DNA from 2 places in the Staphylococcus pseudoxylosus genome. Region 2 is predicted to be linked to the other one. Evidence: riboswitches for the same ligand, from Rfam matches in the RefSeq annotation. Region 2 holds a riboswitch; the other holds the start of a gene.
What was found. Region 2 has a riboswitch for lysine ahead of LG295_RS06330 (amino acid permease). Riboswitches for the same ligand answer to the same signal wherever they lie in the genome.

Region 1: it holds a riboswitch for lysine, as region 2 does, so the genes downstream of both, LG295_RS07695 (aspartate kinase) here and LG295_RS06330 (amino acid permease) in region 2, are expected to answer to the same signal.

Annotation. Positions count from the first base shown of each region.
Region 1 covers NZ_CP085024.1:1,590,860-1,598,616, forward strand. The annotation lists gene LG295_RS07670 (amidohydrolase) at 1-252, opposite strand, end outside; gene dapD (2,3,4,5-tetrahydropyridine-2,6-dicarboxylate N-acetyltransferase) at 515-1,234, opposite strand; gene dapB (4-hydroxy-tetrahydrodipicolinate reductase) at 1,257-1,979, opposite strand; gene dapA (4-hydroxy-tetrahydrodipicolinate synthase) at 1,976-2,863, opposite strand; gene LG295_RS07690 (aspartate-semialdehyde dehydrogenase) at 2,865-3,854, opposite strand; gene LG295_RS07695 (aspartate kinase) at 3,906-5,108, opposite strand; lysine riboswitch at 5,198-5,376, opposite strand; gene LG295_RS07700 (aldo/keto reductase) at 5,568-6,398, opposite strand; gene LG295_RS07705 (ABC-F family ATP-binding cassette domain-containing protein) at 6,590-7,757, opposite strand, start outside.
Region 2 covers NZ_CP085024.1:1,320,316-1,328,072, reverse strand. The annotation lists gene LG295_RS06350 (NUDIX domain-containing protein) at 1-600, opposite strand, end outside; gene rplT (50S ribosomal protein L20) at 813-1,169, opposite strand; gene rpmI (50S ribosomal protein L35) at 1,232-1,432, opposite strand; gene infC (translation initiation factor IF-3) at 1,462-1,989, opposite strand; ribosomal protein L20 leader region at 2,013-2,141, opposite strand; gene LG295_RS06330 (amino acid permease) at 2,202-3,692, opposite strand; lysine riboswitch at 3,907-4,081, opposite strand; gene thrS (threonine--tRNA ligase) at 4,141-6,078, opposite strand; gene dnaI (primosomal protein DnaI) at 6,429-7,352, opposite strand; gene LG295_RS06315 (replication initiation and membrane attachment family protein) at 7,353-7,757, opposite strand, start outside.

The DNA.
Region 1 (7,757 bases), 270 kb from region 2:
TTTACTTTTAAAATCTATATCATTTTCTTCAAAGATTGGCAATGCATCGATATCTGCTCGATAAGCAATTGTGTGTTCGCCATTACCAGGTAAGTATGCAATAATCCCTGTATCAAGAGGTCTTTGATAAACGACTCCCAATTCTTCTAAAAAGTTAGCGATATATTCAGTTGTTTTATATTCATGTAAGCTCAATTCTGGATGTTGATGCAAGTAACGTCTATGTGTTGTAACAAATTCTAACTCATTCATCAAAATCAAATCCTTTTAGTTAAAGTTATATTTAGACTCTACTTCGTTCGCACAAGCCTATTATGTATCGTTTTATATTATAAAAATGAGGAGGTAAGACGACCTTGTAATATATGAAATCACTACCACATAGAACAAGTTGAGACAATATAATAAATTTTATGCTGTCTCGTCTAAACCTCCCATTTTGCTATTTCAACATTCACTTAAATTTTATCACTATGTTTTCATTTAAATGAATATCTTTTATTTTAATTAAGTATTAGTCATTTAATTTTCTTAACGCTGAAACAATCTCACGTTTTGAATCTTCAACTTCGCTTGTTTGTTTAATGACTTTTGCTGGTGTACCAGCTACTACAGAACCTTCCGGTACATCTTGTGTTACGATTGCGCCAGCCGCAACAATAGAACCTTTACCAACACGAACACCTTCAAGAATTACTGCATTTGCACCAATTAACACATCATCTTCAATGACTACTGGTGATGCGCTTGGTGGTTCTATTACTCCTGCTAATACTGCACCAGCTCCAACGTGAACATTTTTACCAGTTGTAGCACGCCCACCAAGCGTTGCATTCATATCTACCATAGTACCTTCACCAACTACAGCTCCGATATTAATCGTAGCACCCATCATGATTACTGCACCATCTTCAATAATCGCTTGTTCGCGAATAAAAGCACCAGGTTCAATTCGTGCATTAGTGTTTGTTAAATCTTTCAATGGAATTGCAGAGTTGCGACGATCCATTTCCACTTCTAATTCATCAATACTTGATTGGTTGCTTTCGTAAAATTGTTTCCATTCGTCAGCTTCACAAAAGATTACTTTTGAATCAGCGGAACCAAAGACTTTAAAACTTTCAGGGAAGCTCACATTTTCAAAGTTTCCATTTGCATAGACTTTTAGTGGTGTAGATTTTTTTGCATCACTTATAAATTGAATAATTTCTTCTGCCGTTAAATGTTGTACCATAATTAAATACGCTCCTTAGGGTTTATAGGTTGTCAAATGTATAATAGTCATTTGCTTTATTGATTAATTTTTCTGCTGCGCCAATTGCACCATTGGCAAAAATATCTTTAGACTGTGCACGATGAGTTATTTCAATCGTTTCATCTGTACCAGCAAAAAGTATATCATGTTGTCCTACGATAGTACCTCCACGAATTGAATGAACGCCAATTTCATCTTGAGTACGCTTTTCATTGTTTTCATGTCTATCATAAACTGGTGTAGATTGTGTACGTAATGATTCAATAACATCGTAAAGTTTAACTAGTGTACCACTTGGTGCGTCAACTTTTTTATTATGGTGAGCTTCTGTAAGCTCAATATCAAAGTCTTCGAGCAATGGTACAGCTGCTTCTAAAATTTTAGTTAGTGCATGAACACCATAACTCATGTTTGCACTGAAAAATACAGGCATACGATGGCTTAATTCTTTTAGTTTATCAATAATTGTATCTTTTTCACCAGTGGTCGCAATTACCAATGGTAAAGTGAAATCTTCCTCTAATAGAGGTAATAACAATTCAGGGTTAGAAAAATCAATAGCAACGTCTGCGTCTTTAACATCCGTAATATGTTGATAAGTAGGGTAAGGGTATGCTTTAGTTTCATCTCTTACAATTAGCCCTACAATTTCATGTCCTTTTTCTTCAGCTAATCTAGCAACACGTTGATTCATTGCGCCATAGCCAATAAGTACTACTTTCATGCTTTTTCACCTGCTTTAAAATTTTCATAAGCTTGTTCTAATGCTTCTCGTTCACCGTCTTCAAGTGGAACTAATGGTAAACGGACTTCATAATTTCCAAACCCTTCCAATGCTGTTAATAATTTTATTGGAATAGGGTTTACATCCACTGATAGGGCATCAAGCAAGGTTTGAATTGGTTGAAATTGCGTTTCAATATTTTCCCCATTTTGTTTAGCATCGTATAATGCTTGGAATGATTTCGGAATCACATTTGCAACAACTGAAATCACGCCGTGACCATCTTTATTAAAATATTCAACCACATTATCGTCATTCCCACTATATAAAGCGAACTCATCTAGGTTTAGACGTTTTTTTAAATCGTCTAAATAATCAAAATCATTTGTTGCATCTTTTAGTGCGACGATATACTCATTTTGACTTAAAGTTTCGACTGTTTCTGCGTCAATTGTCATATTCGTACGAGAGGGCACATTATATAAAACGACTGGTAATTTAACTGCATCAGCAATTGTCGTAAAATGTGCAATTAAACCACGTTGGTTTGTTTTATTATAGTAGGGCGTAATCAACATGATTGCATCTGCGCCTAATTCTCTAGCACGTACGGAAGCTTGAATAGATTTTTGTGTATTGTTAGTACCTGTCCCTGCAATTACCGGTACTCGACCATCTACATGATTAATGACAATTTCTAATATTTGATCTTTCTCATCTTCAGTAAGTGTAGGGTTTTCCGCAGTAGTACCATTGACTACGATAGATTTCGTATCGTTCTCTATTAAATAATCAACATGTCTTCTAATGGCTTCATAGTCTACTTCATTGTGTGTGAATGGCGTTGCTAAAGCTACACCAACACCTTCAAAAATGTGTCCCATCTTATTTAACTCCTTTCAAGCTCATCACTTGTTCAAGAATTTGTACTGCATTTAATGCTGCACCTTTCAATAAGTTATCAGAAGTACACCAAACGTGGAATGTATTATCTAAACTATCATCACGACGAATACGTCCTACAAAGATTTCATCTTTATTAGTAGAATGTATCGCTAATGGGTATTCATTATTCTGTGGATTATCTACAAGTACAACACGATCATCATTTTCAAACAATGCTTGTATTGCTTCAACTGTCGCTTCTTGTTCTAATGTTACACTCATGTGTACGCTGTGACTATCTTGTACTGGTACACGAACACAAGTCGCTGTAACTTTTAAGTCATCTACATTTAAGATTTTACGTGTTTCATCAATCATTTTTTGTTCTTCTTTTGTATACCCATCTTCAAGGAAACTATCTATATGTGGTAACACATTATTATAAATTGGATGTGGGTAAGCTTCAGGTGCTTTGCCATTTGCACCTTCTGCTAAATCTGCCTTACCTTTAACACCAGATCCAGATACTGCTTGATAAGTTGTGTATGCTACGCGTTTCAAACCATAAGTTTCTTGTAATGGTTTAAGTGGCACAACTGATTGAATCGTAGAACAGTTAGGATTTGCAATGATCTTTCTATCTAATTTAGGTTCATTGACTTCTGGTACGATTAAATCGATGCCTTCAGTCATTCTCCATTGGCTGGAGTTATCAATAACAATAGCGCCTGCTTCTTCAAAGATAGGTGAGAAGTGCTCACTTGTACTACCACCAGCGCTCATCAATACATAATCAAATGATTCTCTAGCCGCATCTTCAGTTAACTCTCTAACTGTATACGTTTGACCTTGGAATTCTACTTGTTGTCCAGCTGAACGTGCTGATGAAAATAGCACCAATTCATCAAACGGAATCTCTTTTCTATCAATAGTTTCTAACATTTTTCTTCCTACTAAACCAGTTGCACCTGCAATTGCTAATCTTGTCATATACAATACACTCCAATGTTATTTTTTTAATAGTACTATAATTTTGAAAATTCAGATATCAAAAGCTTGATAAAGGGTTTGAACAGCACGTTCACCATTCATAGCATCAATAACACATGAAATACTAATTTCTGAAGTTGTTGTTTGATAAAATGAAATATCATTTTCAATCAATGTTTTGAATGCTTTTGAAGCTACGCCCGACATGTCTCTCATGCCAGAACCAATTAGAGAGAGTTTAACGTAATCTTCATTTATCTTAAAGTCTAACGCACTAAATGATTCTTTTAAAGACTCTAAAATCGTTGAAATTTGTATGACATCTGTATCTTTAATCGTAAATGACATTTGTAATCCTTCCAAATTAACGATTTGCGATATCATATCAACATTAACAGAACCATCTTCTAAATGGTTGAATAATGCAGTTAATAATTTGTTATCGGGTAGAGGATAACTAATTGTAACGTGCATCATATGCGTATCTAACGCAACACCTGTAACGGCTTTTCTTTCTAATATTTCAGTTTGGGGCATAATCCATGTTCCTTTCACATTTGATAAAGTTCTTCCTAAGTATAGTGGAATACTGTAATTGTTTGCCAATTCTACACTTCTTGTTTCAAGCACACCTGCACCTAAAGCACTCATCTCCATCATTTCTTCATAAGAGACATAGTCCAAACGTTTAGCATCCTTATAAAGTCTTGGATCTGTAGCATAAACACCATCAACATCTGTATATATTTCGCAAGCTATGTTATTACTTGCTGCTAATGCGACTGCTGTAGTATCTGATCCACCACGACCTAATGTAGTTACTTCAAAGTTATCATTAATACCTTGAAAACCTGCTATGACTAAAATGTCATTTTCGGTAAAAGCTTGCTCGAATGTATCAGGATCAATTTCTGCTATACGGCTCTTCAAATGATGTCCAACAGTTTTAATACCTGCTTGATAACCAGTCATGGCTTTGGCATTAATACCAATATCATTTAAAACCATCGATAAATAAGAAACTGTTTGTTGTTCTCCTGTGGTAAGTAAGAGGGCAAGTTCCTGATCTTTAGGACTACTAGTTAAAGTAGAAACGTTAGCCATTAATTCATCTGTTGTTTTACCCATAGCACTTACAACCACAATTAATTGTTCACCTTGTTCAACTCTTAACCTAAGCATTTCGGCAATATTTTTTATTTTAGTAAAATCACTTACTGAAGAACCTCCAAATTTCAAAACACTTCTTTCCAATTTCTATATCCTCCTCAACGAATAGGGGAGAATCACAGTATTATAAAAAAAGAACAAGTTCGGAATGCGAACCTGTTCTATAATATATATACAAGTGATGCACTCCATTATTTTAAAATAATGACAGACTCTTAGCTCTTAACCATAAAGTCCAACGTGTTATAAGCTGCTATTATAACTGTTTCGGCATCTCACCCTTTCAAAATTAGCTGCTAGCAGGCAGGTTCTTCTAATAATTACTAATGATTGATGCGCCTCATCAAAACCATATTTAATTTTTTGTTTATGATACACATTATACATAGGCTTGCATATACTGTAAACCGCTTTTACCAAGTTTTTTTAATTTACTGAAAAATCCAACACTTTATAACTCCTTTTTGCAACTTATGTGTAAAAAGTGTTGCAAATCAATTCGCATTCACATTTTCAAATTATAATAATGGGCGTTACAGTAGATTAAAATTCTTCATATACTGCCGGATCTTGTCCTTTTAATCTGCCGTCTTTTTGAGTTAACGCATTTATTTTTTCGATATCATCATGCTCTAAAGTGAAATCAAAAACCTCTTTATTTTGAATTTGTCTAGCAATAGAAGTTGCTTTTGGAATAGGTACTACACCATTTTGAATATGCCATCTCAAAATAATTTGAGGAATGGTTTTATCATATTTTTCTGCTATCACTTCAATATCCTTATCATTTATAACTTCTGAAGCGCGACCAAGAGGGCTCCAAGCTTGCGTAATAATTCCTTTTTCATTATGATATCTAATCATATCTTGTTGATTAAAATAAGGATGTAATTCTATTTGGTTAACCGAAGGCAGGACTCCTGTTTCTTGTTCTAACGTTTCAATATGCTCAGGCAAGAAATTACACACACCAATAGATTTAATTAATCCAGCATTGCGAGCATCAATCATCGCTTGCCAAGCCTCAACAAATTTACCGTGTCTTGGGTTTGGCCAATGTATTAAGTATAAATCGATATATTCCACATTCAGACGATAAATCGATTCTTGAATAGCAATCAATGCTGCATTGTAGTCTTGGTAACGTCCAGGAAGTTTAGAAGTTACAATAATTTGGTCTCTTGAAACATGACTCTGTTCAATCGCTTTACCAACGGTGCCTTCATTCTCATAATTGTATGCAGTATCTAATAAACGATAACCTTGATTTAACGCACTTACAATCGCATGCATCCCTGATACACCATTTAACTTATATGTACCAAACCCTATTTGAGGTATTATCTTGCCGTCAATCATATCTAAATTTTGCATTTTCAAATTCCTCCTAGCTTAAACTTATAATAATTATATAATGCTTGAAAAGCATTTCAAAGTAATTGGCCCTTACAACATTTGTTTTACAATTATCAAAAGGGGAGTAATAAAAAGTCTGCCAGATTATAATTATAACCCGGCAGACAAATATATTTTCATATTTTTAATTATTAATTAACAATCATTATTTATTTCGTTAATACACCAGTTTCTTCTAAATAAGCTTGGTATGATATCTCTTTAGATACAGCTCCAGCTGGATTTAAGTCGATTACACGATTTGCGATTGTATTGATAAATTCAAAGTCATATGAAGTGAAAATAAGAGAACCCTTAAAGTTCTTCAAGCCATCATTTACAGCAGTGATACTTTCTAAGTCTAAGTGGTTTGTAGGCTCATCAAGTAATAATACGTTTGCGCTAGATAACATCATTTTACTTAGCATACAACGCACTTTTTCTCCACCTGATAATACACTTGCTTTTTTCTTAACTTCTTCACCACTAAATAACATACGACCTAAGAAACCACGTAAGAACGTTTCAGTTTGTTCATCCTCAGGTGCGTATTGACGTAACCAATCGACAAGATTCATGTCCACACCTTCAAAGAATTCTGAGTTATCTTTAGGGAAGTAGCTGCGAGATGTAGTAACACCCCATCTTACTGTACCTTCATCAGGCTCCATTTCTCCAGCTAGTATTTTCAGTAATGTTGATTTAGCAAATTCACTATCTCCAATTAGTACAGCTTTATCATTTGGATCCATTGTAAATGAAATGTTATCAAGAACTTTAACACCATCAATTGATTTTGATAGATTTTCTACAAATAATAAGTCGTTACCAATTTCACGTTCTGGTGTGAATTTTACAAATGGATAACGGCGCGAAGAAGGTTGAATATCATCGAGTTCAATTTTCTCTAATTGCTTTTTACGACTTGTAGCTTGTTTAGATTTAGATGCGTTTGCAGAGAAACGCGCAACAAATTCTTGTAACTCTTTAATTTTTTCTTCTTTTTTCTTATTTTGATCTTGAGCCATTTTCATAGCTAATTCACTTGACTGATACCAAAAATCATAGTTACCTACATAAACTTTAATCTTGCCATAATCTAAATCAGCAATATGAGTACACACATTATTTAAAAAGTGTCTATCATGTGATACAACAATAACAGTGTTATCAAAATTGATAAGGAAATCTTCTAACCAACTTATAGCTGGAATATCTAGTCCATTGGTCGGCTCATCTAGTAATAGTACATCTGGCTGACCAAAGAGACTTTGCGCTAATAACACTTTAACTTTTTGGTTGTTTTCTAATTCTGACATCGTTTTGTCTTGCAAGTCA
Region 2 (7,757 bases):
TTGTAATATTAAAGCGCTCCATGTTTCAAACTCATCATAATCTTCAATTTTACTTTGGTCTACCCACTTTATACGAAGTGTGTCAGTTTCCATAGCTTCTACGTCATTACTGTTTACATGAATTTTGAACACAACGCCCATATGAACCTCACCGACTTCATTCGTATCATCATTGATAAAACCTATGTAAGCTAAATTCTGAGACTTACTTTCTGATAAGCCTACTTCTTCTTCTAGTTCTCTTTGCGCATTAACTCTTAATATTTCATTAATTGACTCAGCACCTTTAACATCATTCATATGGCCACCTACACCAATAGATGATTGGCCGTGCAAACGGGATTCTCCTCCACCAGATAATCGTTCGTATACTAATAACTCATCGTTTTCATTTTCCAATATACAATAAGAAATTAACTGCTTATATGCTGGGTCTTCTTCCATATCTCCACGACGTTTAACTTCAAATTTAGAAAGTGTGTCAAAAATTTCTTGCCCTTTAACAGTATTTTTATCTAAGAAACCATTGAATTTATTCTTTTCATCATTAAATAAAATTTTTCTCGGAACTACTGTAATCATTTCATCGAATTTAGACATTAGTTTCTCCTCCATTTATGACTTCTAAGCTATTTTATCAAATGATGGTTATTTATCAAAATGATAATTCGTATCTTAAAATACAATCAAATCAATTCATCGGCGCTTATGTCACATATATATTTAAAACTGCGTAATAAAAAAATAAGGAGTGCGACAGAAATCTATTTTTTATAATAGTATTTCTGTCGCACTCCCTCTATAATTAGATACTATTTTAAAGCATCTTTAGCTTTAGTTACTAACTCAGCGAAAGCTTTTTCGTCTGAAATAGCAATTTCTGAAAGCATTTTACGGTTAATGTCGATTTCAGCTTTTTTCAAACCGTTCATAAGTCTTGAATAACTCATGTCATGTTGACGAGCTGCTGCGTTGATACGTGTAATCCATAATTTACGGAAATCACGCTTTCTTTGACGACGGTCACGGAATGCATATTGACCTGATTTCATAACTTGTTGTTTTGCAACTTTATATAATGTACGTTTTGAACCGAAGTAACCTTTAGCTAATTTAATCGTCTTTTTACGACGCGCTCTTGTTACTGTTCCACCTTTAACTCGTGGCATAATAAATTCCTCCTCTAAATATGTTCAATCTTTCAAATTGATACGTTATGACATTTTAATCATTATTTTTTGTATGCTAATAATTGTTTTACGCGTTTCATATCTGATTTAGATACTAATGAAGCTTTACGTAATTTACGTTTTTGTTTAGTTGTTTTGTTTGCAAACATATGAGATGTGAAAGCTCTAGAACGTTTTAATTTACCTGAACCAGTTCTTTTAACACGTTTAGCTGCTCCACGGTGTGTTTTCATTTTAGGCATGATTCATTTCCTCCTGTAATATCTTCTTATTATTTTTCATTGATTGGACTTAATGTAATAAACATTTGACGTCCATCCATTTTTGGTCTTTGTTCAACTGTAGCGATATCTTTACATTCATCTGCAAATTTCTCTAAAACACGTTGACCAATTTCTTTATGCGTAATCGCACGACCTCTGAAACGAATTGAAACTTTACATTTGTCGCCTTTTTCTAAGAATTTACGTCCATTCTTCAACTTAGTTTGGAAGTCATGTTCCTCAATAGTTGGGCTTAAACGTATTTCTTTAAGGTTAATTGTTTTTTGTTTTTTCTTCATTTCTTTTTCTTTTTTCTGTTGTTCAAATTTATATTTACCATAATCCATAATTCTAGCAACAGGTGGTTTAGCATTCGGAGCCATGATGACTACGTCTAAACCTACTCTATCTGCCATTTCTAGAGCTTCTGTCTTAGTTTTTACACCAATTTGTTCTCCGTCTTGACCGATTAAGCGTAATTCTTTTGCACGAATCTTTTCGTTAACTTGAGTCTGATCTTTTGCTATGGTTGACACCTCCAAGATTTTTACGAAATTATCCCAAGCAAAAAGAGCGAGTATATAATATACCCGCTCTCCTCTACGCATGACTACATCATGCATATATAAGACCTGCCAACAGCTTTTGCGTCGCAACAGGTGAGAAGCGGGAGCTTCTACTTGGTTCGTTTCGTATTCAACGTTACCTAGCATAACAACAATAATGACATTAGTCAACTGTTTTTTTACTATTTATTAATTTCATCCATATCAACATCTTGACGTAAATCTACTTGTTCTAACGGAATGATTTTCGTTCTGTATCTCAATTTATGATAAATGAAAAATGCTAAAAATACAGGTATACCCATATAAGTTATAACGAATCTATTTAAATTGAAATCACCCGTTTTTATAAAGTCTACGTCTTGCCCTATTATAACAAGTACACAGAGTACACCTGCAAATATTGGACCGAACGGGAATAACTTAGCTTTGTATTTTAATTTTGATTTATCATAATTTTGTTTATCAAATGCTTTTCTAAATCTATAATGGCTGACTGCAATACCAACCCATGCGATAAATCCTGTCATACCACTAGCAGCAACAATATATTCATAAGCGTCACCACTTAAATGTTGTAATACAAATATACCTATTACGATAAGCGCTGTGACTAATAATGATACATAAGGCACACCATATTTGTTTGTTTTACCAAATACAGGATATGCTAATTTATCTTTACTCATTGAATACAACATACGCGTTGATGCGTACATACCTGAGTTACCCGCAGATAGAACTGAAGTCAATATTACAGCATTCATAAATGATGCCGCAAATGCTAATCCTGCATTTTGGAATACAAGCGTAAATGGAGATGTTGAAATATCGTCGCCTCCACCCATTAATGCTGCACTGTCATAAGGAATTAACATACCAATAACAAAAATTGCCATAATATAGAAAATCAATATTCTCCAAAACACTTGTTTAATTGCTTTTGGTACAGCGCGTTCTGGATTTTCTGATTCACCTGCAGTTATACCAATCAATTCAGTTCCTTGGAAGGAGAATCCAGCAACTAAGAATACACCTAAGATAGTTAATAGGCTACCTCCTAGTCCATCACCTAGTATTGGTCCGCCACCTTTAGTAAAGGTATCAAAACCAACAAATTCTCCACCCATAATACCTAAGATGGTTAGTAAACCAATTCCTATGAATATGATAACGGTAACTACTTTAATTAATGCAAACCAGTATTCACTTTCACCATATACGCGAACAGATAATGCATTAAGCCCAAAAATAATTAATAAAAATAGACAACTCCAAGCCCAAGCTGGCATCCCGGTTAAAGGTGTCCAATATTGTATAACTTGCGCTGCAATTGTAACATCTGCCGCAACCGTGATAACCCAGTTGAACCAATAATTCCAACCTAATGCAAATCCTAGTGAAGGATCAACAAAACGTGTTGCGTAAGTACTAAATGATCCCGACACTGGTAAATATGTCGCCATTTCTCCTAATGACGTCATAAGGAAGAAGACCATTGCCCCAATAATTGCATAGGCTAGTAATGCACCTAAGGCTCCGGCATCGTGAATCGCTCCACCTGAAGTCATAAATAGCCCTGTTCCAATACATCCACCAATCGCAATCATGGAAATATGACGATCTTTTAGTCCTCTTTGAACTCCATTGCTTTGATTTTCTTGTTTTGCCATAGAAGTGTCCTTTCTTTAAACTTAGAGGTTAACTTACTATATGATTAAAGCATTCAATTTTTACTATGAAAAATCTAAACGCAGCGCAAATATTTGCAAAACCGCATTCACAATAATTTTCACTCAATCCCGTAAAAGTATTAATTTTAATCATTCAACCAAAACAAAATGGTTGCATACCTATTAGATATGCAACCATTTTAATAATAGCATTTATATAGGTAGCACATCACATATGTGACAGTCCAGTTTCTTTCGATAACTGTCCCAACTGATATTGTGTCAATGGTCAATACCAGTTTCGGCATTTTTACCTTTCATGAATTCAACATACGTCCCATACGGCTTCTGAATACTTACTCTTTAAAAATGCAACCTCTAACTCAAATTTAATTTTATTTTAACTCACTAACCTGTAATATACATGATTTCTACATTACTTTCAAGACTATCTTTGTTTTTTCAATCTAATCTCATCGACCAAGTTCCAAATAAACTCGTCTTTCTCTATAGTTTCTTGATCTTGCGAGCCATATTTCCTCACATTCACTTCACTATTTTCTACCTCTTTATCGCCTACGACAAGTTGATATGGAATTTTTTGCATTTGTGCTTCTCTAATTTTATAACCCATTTTTTCATTTCTGTCATCAATTTCAACTCGAACACCTTGTGACTTAAGCTCATCTTGAATAAGTCTCGCATAATCATAATGTAAATCAACATTTACAGGGATGATTTCTACTTGTTTAGGTGCTAACCAAGTTGGGAAAGCTCCTTTTGTTTCTTCAGTTAAAAACGCAACAAAACGTTCCATAGTTGAAACAACACCACGATGTATAACAACTGGTCTATGTTGTTCTCCATCATTACCAATATAAGTTAAATCAAATTTTTGTGGTAATAAGAAATCAAGTTGTGCTGTAGATAATGTTTCTTCTTTACCCATTGCAGTTTGTACTTGTACATCTAGTTTCGGACCATAGAATGCCGCTTCACCAATGGCTTCTTCATAATCTAAGCCTAACTCATCAACAGCTTCCTTCAACATGCTCTCTGCTCTATTCCACATTTCATCGTCATCGAAGTATTTCTCTTTGTCCTCTGGATCTCTATAACTTAGTCTGAAGCTATAGTTTTCAAAGTTAAAGTCTTTATATACATCAATAATTAGATTAACAACACGTTTAAATTCTTCTTTAATTTGATCCGGACGAACAAAGATATGCGCATCATTTAGAGTCATACCACGTACACGTTGTAAACCTGACACAGCTCCACTTGCTTCATAACGGTGCATTGTGCCTAATTCAGCAATTCTTATTGGCAATTCACGATATGAATGTGGTTTATTAGCATAAATCATCATATGATGTGGACAATTCATTGGTCTAAGCACCATTTCTTCATGCTCATCAAGTTTCATTGTTGGGAACATATCCTCTTGATAATGATCCCAGTGACCAGATGTTTTATATAAATCAACATTAGCCATAACCGGTGTGTAAACATGGTCATAGCCCATGCTCACTTCTTTGTCTACGATGTAACGTTCAATTTCTCGACGGATTGTTGCACCGTTTGGTAACCAAAGTGGTAAACCAGCGCCTACCAATGGATTGTTTGAGAATAGCTCTAGTTCCTTACCAATTTTACGATGATCACGTTCTTTTCTTTCTTCAAGCATTTGTAAGTGTGCTTTCAAATCCTTTTTATCGAAAAATGCTGTACCATAAATACGTTGTAGCATTTTGTTGTTACTATCACCACGCCAATAAGCTCCAGCTGTCGATAATAGTTTAAATTCTTTAATTTTTGAAGTTGAAGGTACATGTACACCACGACATAAATCTGTAAATTCACCTTGAGTGTATAATGTGACATTTTCATCTTCAGGAATTGCATTTATAAGTTCTAATTTATAAGGGTCTTCTGAGAAAAATGCTTTAGCTTCATTACGAGAAACAACCTTACGCTCTATTGGGTAATTCTCATTAACAATCTGTTTCATTGTCTTTTCAATTTTCTCAAAATCATCCGAAGAAAGACTCTCTTCCATATCAAAGTCATAATAAAAACCACCTTCAATTACGGGACCAACACCAAAGTTTACATTTCCATATAAACGTTTTAATGCTTGTGCCATAAGATGGGCTGTTGAATGTCGTAACACTTCCAAAGCTTCATCTGTACCAGGTGTAACGATTTCAATATCGCCATCTTCTTCAATTGGTCTAGTTAAATCAATTAGTTGACCATTCAACTTTCCAGCTACGGCTTTTTTTCTTAATCCTGGACTTATTGATTGTGCTATATCTTCTGTTGTTGTGCCTTTATCAAACACTTTCGCATTACCATCTGGAAATTTTATATTAATTTGGTCCATTTAACATTCCTCCTATTTATTCAAGCACTTAAATCAAAGCGAAATACAATTTATCAATAATCGCAGAGAAAATAAAAAGACCCCATCCCTATAAAGGGACGAGGTCTTCGTGGTACCACCCTAAATTAAAACTTTTCTGCATAAATACAAAATAGCTTCTCTCTACGTAAGATAACGGTCTTGAGCCGGATGTTCATTACAACATCACTGACGAAGGAGTAATCAATAAATATACTTACCATATCTCAACATCCAATGGCTCTCTGTGAAGTAGTGAAATATCAATCGTATCTTCGTTTCATTTCGTTTGATTTAGATTTAATTATATTATACAACATTTATTTTAGATTTCAATCGTTCCTATAATTTTTTCCTTCTAAATAATAAGGTGTCGCCAAAGTTTTGATACGTTCCATAATTCGGGCTGCCTTTGTCTTCTCAGTACCATCACGCGTTACCGAAAGATGATACTCTAATTCTTCAAAGCTTAAATTAGAACTAAAAAATGTTGGTAATTCCTGTACCATTCTGTAATGTAATAGCGGCCCTATAACTTCATCTCTAGCCCATGGTGTAATTTCTTCAGCACCGATATCATCTAACATTAAAATATTCGCTTCTCGTACTCTGGATAATTTTGTTTCAAAACTTCCATCCTTAAAGCCGCCTTTAAGTGAACGAATAAATTCAGGCAAATAGACAATAGTAGAAGGAATTTTTTCCGTTTTTAACTGATTCGCAATGGCGCCTAAAATAAATGACTTCCCTGTTCCAAATGGGCCATGCAAGTATAATCCTTTAACTTGAGGATCGTGTTTCGTGATTTTATCACAAATTTTGTTTGCTGCCATTGCAACATCTAATCTATCTCTTCTATCCATATATATATCTTCAAGTTTAGCGTCTAAAGTATCACGTTGCATATGGTGCGAAGTAATTAGATGAGAGTTAAACCTTTCTTCATCATACTTTATCTTACACGGGCATGGTAAATAACGAATTTTGATATGGTTACTTTCAATATATAGTTCTGGAACATGGCCTTTTACAAAGTTAGGACAATCCTTATAAGCATGTCCATCATAGTGTTTCACTTGGTCTTTGTATTCTTGCAAAATATTTAAGTCTTCATCTATCATGGCATTTGTCAATTCTGATTGATGCTCATTTAAAAAGCGTTTAACATCAGGATCATTAATCACATCTTTTTTTATTTTTTCTATGCGTTTTGATAAATCATCTGACTCTCCCATGATATTATTAAAAGATTTCATTTATTCGCCCTCCTTCCATCTATTTTTTAATTGATTTAAAAATTGCTCTCTGTCATTTTTTAGCTTCTCATCTTCTTCGTCGTTATGCTGTTGGTTATCTTTTTCTGGTTTCTCATCTCGCTCTTCTAACCATTTCGGTGTCATCTCTCTAGAAGCTAATTGTTTTTGTTTATATCGATTTTTGGTCGGATAAGATTCTTTTTTAGGTTGATTAACTTTCATTGCATATTCATATGCCTGTTCAGCCGTTTTAATACCTTTTTTCTTCCAATTTGATGCTATTTCAAAAATATAAGTTTTAGGTAACTTCATATCTTCCTTCAACATAACAAATTGCAATAGAATATTAATAACACCAAAAGATAAGTTTTCACGTTCAATCAATTCTTCAATCATGAATTTTTG